DNA from 3 places in the Cupriavidus sp. TMH.W2 genome. Region 1 is predicted to be linked to each of the others. Evidence: predicted binding sites of a transcription regulator. Region 1 holds the regulator's gene; each other region holds the start of a gene.
What was found. The regulator FNR, encoded in region 1, switches genes on or off when oxygen is low (the NO sensors DNR and NnrR bind a similar motif). The targets are predictions, from matches to a motif close to TTGATNNNNATCAA.

Region 1 (2,263 bases):
AACACCAGACAGAACCCCTGCCCGGCCAGCGAATGTGGCAGCAGCACCGCTCGCGCAATACCCAGGCCGCCAAACGCCATCACCGCGAGGCCCGCCCCAAGCCGCACGGCGGGACGCCTCGCCAGCAGCCGCAAATAGCCCGACAGCCCCGACAAGACCAGCAGATTCGGCAGCGTGCCGAGCCCGAAAACCCCCATGACCAGCGCCCCGGAACCCGCGTTGCCCGCCAGCAGCGCCAGTGTCAGCGCGCCATAGACCATGCCGCAGGGGACCAGGCCCCAGGCCAGCCCAACGCCATAGCGCCGCGCCAGCCCGCCGCGCACCCGCACGGAGGCTGGCATGCCGCCGGCCAGGCGGCCGAGCCGTCGCGCCGCGGCAGCACTGCAGCGCGCTGCCAGCCGCTCCAGCCAGTTCACGGTAAAGGTACTGCCGCGCAGCAGGCGCCAGCCCGACCACAGCAGCATCAGGCTGCCCGCGCCGAACAGCCAGCGCTGCACCGGCAGATAATCCTGCTTCCATGCCGAGGCGCCGGCGGCACCCAGCGCCGCACCCAGCAGCATATAGGTCGAAATCCTGCCCATGTGCATCACCAGCAACTCGCCCAGCCAGGCAGCGCGGCTGCGCACCAGGCTGACTGTCGCAGGCATCCCGCGCCGCTGTTCCACGGCGAGGGCCACGCCACCGCACATCGCGGCACAGTGGACACCGCCCAGCAAAGCCAGCAGGAAAACGCTGATCAGCACCCCAAATGTCAATTCTGTCTCCCTGCCGGATCACATCGCACGTTAAAATGTATCAATCGCGCCCTCGCTGCCATTTCTAGCAGGTTCCAATTGCTCACCTCCATTCCCATTACCGAGATGTCGCCCCGTTGCTCCACTTGTGCGATGGGGCAGCTGTGCCTTCCGGTTGGCATGTCGCAGCAAGACCTCGCTAAGATGGACACGCTGGTGCAAGAGCGCATTCGCGTGCACAAGGGTGAAACCCTGTACCGCATGGGCGATCCGCTCACCGCCGTCTATGCCATCCGCTTCGGCACGCTCAAGACCCACGTCACCACCGAAGACGGCCGCTCGCAGATTACCGGTTTCCATCTGCCCGGTGAAATCGTCGGGCTCGACGGACTCGGCGAGATGCAGCATGCCTCCGATGCCGCCGCGCTGGAAGATACCGAGGTGTGCGTGGTCCGCATGAAGGATCTGCAATCCCTGTCATCAGACCTGCCGTCGCTGCAGCAGCAGTTCCTGCGCCTGATGGGCAAGGAGATCACGCAAGATCAGCTCATGCTGGTCACGCTGGGTTCGATGCGCGCCGAGGAACGCCTCGCCGCCTTCCTGATCAACCTGTCGGAGCGGCTGTCGGCGCGCGGGTATTCGGCGTCCGAGTTCGTGATGCGCATGAGCCGCGAAGAAATCGGCAGCTACCTCGGGTTGAAGCTGGAAACCGTCAGCCGCCTGTTCTCCCGCTTTGCCGAAGCGGGCCTGATCCAGATCCGCCAGCGCCACGTCAAGCTGGTCGACATCGACGGCATCAAGCAACTCTACAGCCGCACTTGCTGAGCCGCCGCCGCGCCGGCCTCATTCCAGTTCATCGGTATCGGCCAACCGCGTCGGCATGGTGTAGAGCGTCAGCCCGCTCGACAGCGCGCAGAACACCCAGGCCAGCAGGAAGCCGACAGTGTAGACCGACTCGCGCGACGATTCGATCGGATGGCCGAAGAACTTCAGGTCACCGGGATCAACGACTGAAAAGACCGTCGCGGTCGCAAAGCCGGCCATCAGGAACCCCGGCCAAAGTACCCACATCAGCCAGCGCAACTTCATGGCTGCCTCGCTGTGCCAGGCTTTGACGGCGTGGCCCCGGCCTTCTCCACCACCAGGCCATGGCGCGTCGCGCCCCCCACAGGCATGTCGGGATGCGTTGACGCCAGCCAGATCGTCACGCCGCACGCCACCATGGCCGCCAGCGGACCGCTCATCAGCAGCCACGGCCACGGTTCCTTCCACCACGGATTGCCTTGCTGACTCATCTTGCCCCCTTCGTCTTGGCGACTACGTCCGAGTCCCCTGGCTTCACAAATCGCGCGGCACGATAAAACTGGTGGATTGCCGGATTTCGGCATGCCCCCGCTCCGTGCCTTCGCTCGTTACTGTCACGCTGATCTTGTGCGTGCCCTGCGCCGCGGCCTCGATCGGCACGCGGATGCGGACCGGCAGCAACCGGTTGGAGGTCGGCGCCAGCGATTCGGCTTGCTTGTCGTACT
Region 2 (2,263 bases), on a different replicon from region 1:
AGGCGCGTGCAGGCTGCCCACGTGCTTGTGGGCCAGGCCGTGCTGGCTGCGGATAAAGATCTCCCAAAGCGGCCACTCTTTCATGGCAACCTCCTGTGTGATGCGGGTTCGATGGGTAGCGGCGCCGTGCGCCGCAGGGTCAGGCGGCGGCTTGCTGCGCCGGCTTGTCGGCGTGGGCCACCAGTGCGTCGCGGAACCATGCGCCGTCGTCCCAGGCCTTGACGCGGGTGCGCAGGCGGTCGCGGTTGCACGGGCCGTTGCCCTGGATGACGTGGTAGAACTCGGACCAGTCGATCTCGCCGAAGTCATAGTGGCCGCGTTCCTCGTTCCACTTCAGTTCGGGATCGGGAATGGTCAGGCCCAGGTATTCGGCCTGCGGCACGGTCTGGTCGACCATCTTCTGGCGCAGCTCGTCGTTGGAGAACAACTTGATGCGCCATTGCATCGACTGCGCGCTGTTAGGCGAATCGCCGTCGGACGGGCCGAACATCATCAGCGCCGGCCACCACCAGCGGTTCAGCGCGTCCTGCGCCATCTGCTTCTGCTCGGGCGTGCCATTGCACAGCGACAGCAGGATGTCGTAGCCCTGGCGCTGGTGGAAGGACTCTTCCTTACAGACGCGCACCATGGCGCGCGCATATGGGCCGAACGAGCAGCGGCACAGCGGCACCTGGTTGATGATGGCCGAGCCGTCCACCAGCCAGCCGATCATGCCGATATCGGCCCAGCTCAGCGTGGGGTAGTTGAAGATGCTGGAATACTTGGCCTTGCCGCTGTGCAGGTCGCCCAGCATCTGGTCGCGCGACACGCCCAGCGTTTCCGCCGCGCTGTAGAGGTACAGGCCATGGCCGGCCTCGTCCTGGATCTTGGCCAGCAGCACCGCCTTGCGCTCCAGCGTGGGGGCGCGCGTGACCCAGTTGCCCTCGGGCAGCTGGCCCACGATCTCGGAATGGGCGTGCTGCGAGATCTGGCGCACCAGGGTCTTGCGATACGCCTCGGGCATCCAGTCCTTGGCTTCGATCTTGATGCCGGCATCCACGCGGGCCTGGAACTCGCGTTCCTGCGGGTCCATCTCTTCCATTGCGCGGAGCCTTGTCGCTCCTGTCTCCACCAGCTGTGCGTACATCGTCTGCTCCACCTGTTTTGCCCGTGATCGACGTCTTGATCTGCGTCAATCTCGTAAGTTGAAATGGATGGTAGTGATACAATTTGATTCAAGCAATCGACGTTTGTGTATCACTTTTGGAGACTCGCCGATGGCGAAGCCCGACCCGGATCCGGTTTCCCCGCGCGTGACGCGGCTGGCACGCGGGCTCAAGCTGGGCGCCAACTCGCTGCTGGTGACGCTGTTCGGCGACGTGGTCGCGCCGCGGCCCCAGGCGGTCTGGCTGGGCAGCCTGATCCGCCTGGCGGCGCCGTTCGGCATCAATGACCGGCTGGTGCGCACCGCCACCTTCCGCCTCACTGCCGATGACTGGCTGGCCGCCACGCGCATCGGCCGGCGCAGCTACTATGGGTTGTCGGAAGCCGGCCTGCAGCGTGTGCTGCACGCCGGCAAGCGCATCTACGCGGGCGAGGCGCCCGAGTGGGACGGCCGCTGGACGCTGGTGCTAGCGCGCAGTGACGTGCGCGCCACGATCCGGCAGCGCCTGAAGCGGGAATTGCTGTGGGAAGGGTTCGGTGCGATTGCGCCGGGGGTACTGGCTCACCCGAATGCCGACCTGGCGTCGCTGCGCGAGATCGTGCAGGCGACACACGCGCAGGAGTATGTGGCGGTGATGGAGGCCCGCAGCCTGGAAGCGTTCTCGCCCCGGCCGCTGCAGGTCTTGATGCAACAGACCTTCAAGCTGGGAGACGTAGCCGCCGCATGGCAGGCGCTGCTGCGTCGCTTTTCACCGCTGCTGGACGAAGCCGCGCAGCTGGCGCCGGCGGATGCCTTTTTCCTGCGCACGCTGCTGGTTCACGAATACCGGCGCGTGCTGCTGCGCGACCCCAACCTGCCGGAAGTGCTGCTTCCGGCGGACTGGCCCGGCCGCACGGCGCGCGGCCTGTGCAGCGCCATGTACCTGGCGCTGCTCGATGCCAGTGAGGACTATCTGCGCCGGAACGTGGAAGCGGCTCACGGCCCGCTGCTCAATGCGGGCCATGTCCTGCGCAAGCGCTTCCGGGCCGGCAGCCATGCAGCCGCCGCCCGTGACCACGCCGCGCCGTAAGGCGCCTCACAGGAAACGCTTGAGCAAGTGCGAAACGCGCCGGACACTCT
Region 3 (2,263 bases), 1.5 Mb from region 1:
CGCCTGGCAGTCGGTGACGGACCTGGCGCTGGACGGCGTGCGCCGCTGCTATGAGCGCGCCGGCGAGGTGCGGCTGCTGCGCACCCATGGCGACTGCCATCGCGGCAACGTGCTGTGGATCGGCGAGGACGATGCGCGCGGTGGCACCCATGGCACACCCGGCCCGCATTTCGTCGATTTCGACGACAGCCGCATGGCGCCGGCGATCCAGGACATCTGGATGCTGCTGGAAGGGGACCGTGCGGCCATGCAGGACCAGTTGGCCGACATCGTTGCCGGTTATGAAGATTTCGCCGAATTCCACGCGCGCGAACTGTGGCTGGTAGAAGCGCTGCGCACGCTGCGGCTATTGCACTACAGCGCCTGGCTGGCCAGCCGCTGGGCCGACCCGGCCTTTCCGGCCGCGTTCCCGTGGTTCGGCACGGCGCGCTACTGGCAGGACCGCATCCTGGAACTGCGCGAACAGGTTGCGCTGATGGACGAAGCGCCCCTGTGGGGCGCCTGAGGCTTGCGGGGCGGTGGCGCCATGCAGGCACCCACCGTCTGCTGCCTGCTTAACTCTTCTTTTCCGGTGCCTTGACCAGCAGCACCGCGCACTCGGCTTGCGCCAGCACGCGGCCCGCCACCGAACCGATCACCGCATCGAAGAACGAGCCCCGGCCATGCGTGCCCATCACGATGGCCGCTGCGTCGACCGAGCGCGCATGGGCGACGATGCGCTCCGGCGCGAAGCCATGCAGCGGGTGCCGCTCGAACGGCACCCTGGCCGCGGACAGGATGTCGCATACCCCCGCCATGGCCTTGTCGCTGGCCTCCTTGTGCCAGTCGTCGATGGTTTCCTTGCTGACGAAGGCGCGCACCTGGCCGCTCACTTCCGGCGCCACATGCACGACGTGCACGGTGAAGCCGCTCTGCAGCAGCTTGCCTTCGACGATAAAGCGGGCTGCGGCGTCGCTGAAGGCCGAGCCGTCGGTGGCGAGCACAATATTGGTCATGGGGAATCTCCTGGATGGGGGCTGTCGGCAGGCGGTGCGGCCATGAGGCGGCAACGCCATCTGGAACCATCATGCCATCCAGTGTCCTGCCGGGACCCGATTTAAATCAAGTCGGATCAGATTTACCCGATGTCGCAGTGCGATAGCCGCCCGGTTGACGGATTCCGTCAATCCGCCTGAAGCATTTGGCCATTGCCCCGTCAACACGGCCGCGCGTAGCATGCTTCCGGGCCCCATGGCGGGCACGACTATCCCATACCACAATGCAAGCCGCCTCCCGGCCATGGCGCGGGCGAGCGGCAATTCCGGAGACGACGATCATGAGTGAGCGTGGCAACCTGCTGCCCCTGCGCGGCATCAAGGTAGTGGAATTCGAAGGCATCGGCCCCGGCCCCTTGTGCGGTGCCATGCTGGCCGGCCTGGGTGCCGAGGTCACGCTGGTCACCCGCCCGGTCGCGCCCGATGCCCGCCGCATCCTGCGCGGCCAGGGCGTGCCGCCCGACATGGAACTTGAGCACGGCAAGCGCGTAGTGCAGCTGAACCTGAAGGCGCCAGAGGACGTGGCCGCCGCGCTGGACCTGGTGGCAGGCGCCGACGCGCTGATCGAAGGGCTGCGCCCGGGCGCGATGGAGCGCCTTGGCCTGGGCCCCAAGGCGTGCCACGCGCGCAATCCGCGCCTGGTCTACGGCCGCATGACGGGCTGGGGCCAGACCGGCCCGCTGTCGCAGAGCGCCGGCCACGACCTCAACTACATCGCGCTGACCGGCCTCTTGTCGATGGCCGCGCGCGATGATGCCCTGCCGATGGTGCCGCCGACCGTGATGGGCGACGCCACCGGCGCGCTCGGCCTGGCCTTCGGCATCACCAGCGCCATCCTGAGCGCGCGCGCCAGCGGCGAGGGTTGCGTGGTGGACGCCGCCATCACCGATGTCGTCGCCATGCTCGGCTCGCTGGTGCAGGTGTCGCGCGCCGCCGGCACGCTGGGCGGCCCGCAGCCCAGCCCGTTCCATGATTCGCCGTTCTATGACGTGTTCCGCTGCGCCGACGGCCGCGCCATCACGCTGGGCGCGCTCGAGCCGCAGTTCTACCGGGAACTGCTCGAGCGGCTCGAACTGACCGACATCGACCCGGCCGCACAGTACGACCGCGCCCAGTGGCCGGCAGTGAAGGCGCGCATTGCCGCCTGCATCGCCGCCAGGCCGAGCACGCACTGGGAGTCGGTGCTGGGCGGCACCGACGTGTGCTTCGCGCGCGTTCTGACCCTGGAC

Region 2: a site for FNR is predicted at 1,162-1,175, ahead of paaA (1,2-phenylacetyl-CoA epoxidase subunit PaaA). Genes of this name have one in related genera too.
Region 3: a site for FNR is predicted at 1,092-1,105, ahead of ACREYQ_RS02770 (universal stress protein). Genes of this name have one in related genera too.

Annotation. Positions count from the first base shown of each region.
Region 1 covers NZ_CP193792.1:2,118,082-2,120,344, forward strand. Annotated here, with positions in the region: gene ACREYQ_RS09725 (sulfite exporter TauE/SafE family protein) at 1-755, opposite strand, end outside; gene fnr (fumarate/nitrate reduction transcriptional regulator Fnr) at 834-1,559, shown strand; gene ACREYQ_RS09735 (hypothetical protein) at 1,578-1,823, opposite strand; gene ACREYQ_RS09740 (hypothetical protein) at 1,820-2,029, opposite strand; gene ccoG (cytochrome c oxidase accessory protein CcoG) at 2,073-2,263, opposite strand, start outside.
Region 2 covers NZ_CP193793.1:2,116,298-2,118,560, forward strand. Annotated here, with positions in the region: gene paaB (1,2-phenylacetyl-CoA epoxidase subunit PaaB) at 1-84, opposite strand, end outside; gene paaA (1,2-phenylacetyl-CoA epoxidase subunit PaaA) at 140-1,126, opposite strand; gene paaX (phenylacetic acid degradation operon negative regulatory protein PaaX) at 1,257-2,213, shown strand; gene ACREYQ_RS27085 (ureidoglycolate lyase) at 2,263-2,263, opposite strand, start outside.
Region 3 covers NZ_CP193792.1:589,573-591,835, forward strand. Annotated here, with positions in the region: gene ACREYQ_RS02765 (serine/threonine protein kinase) at 1-505, shown strand, start outside; gene ACREYQ_RS02770 (universal stress protein) at 555-995, opposite strand; gene ACREYQ_RS02775 (CaiB/BaiF CoA transferase family protein) at 1,316-2,263, shown strand, end outside.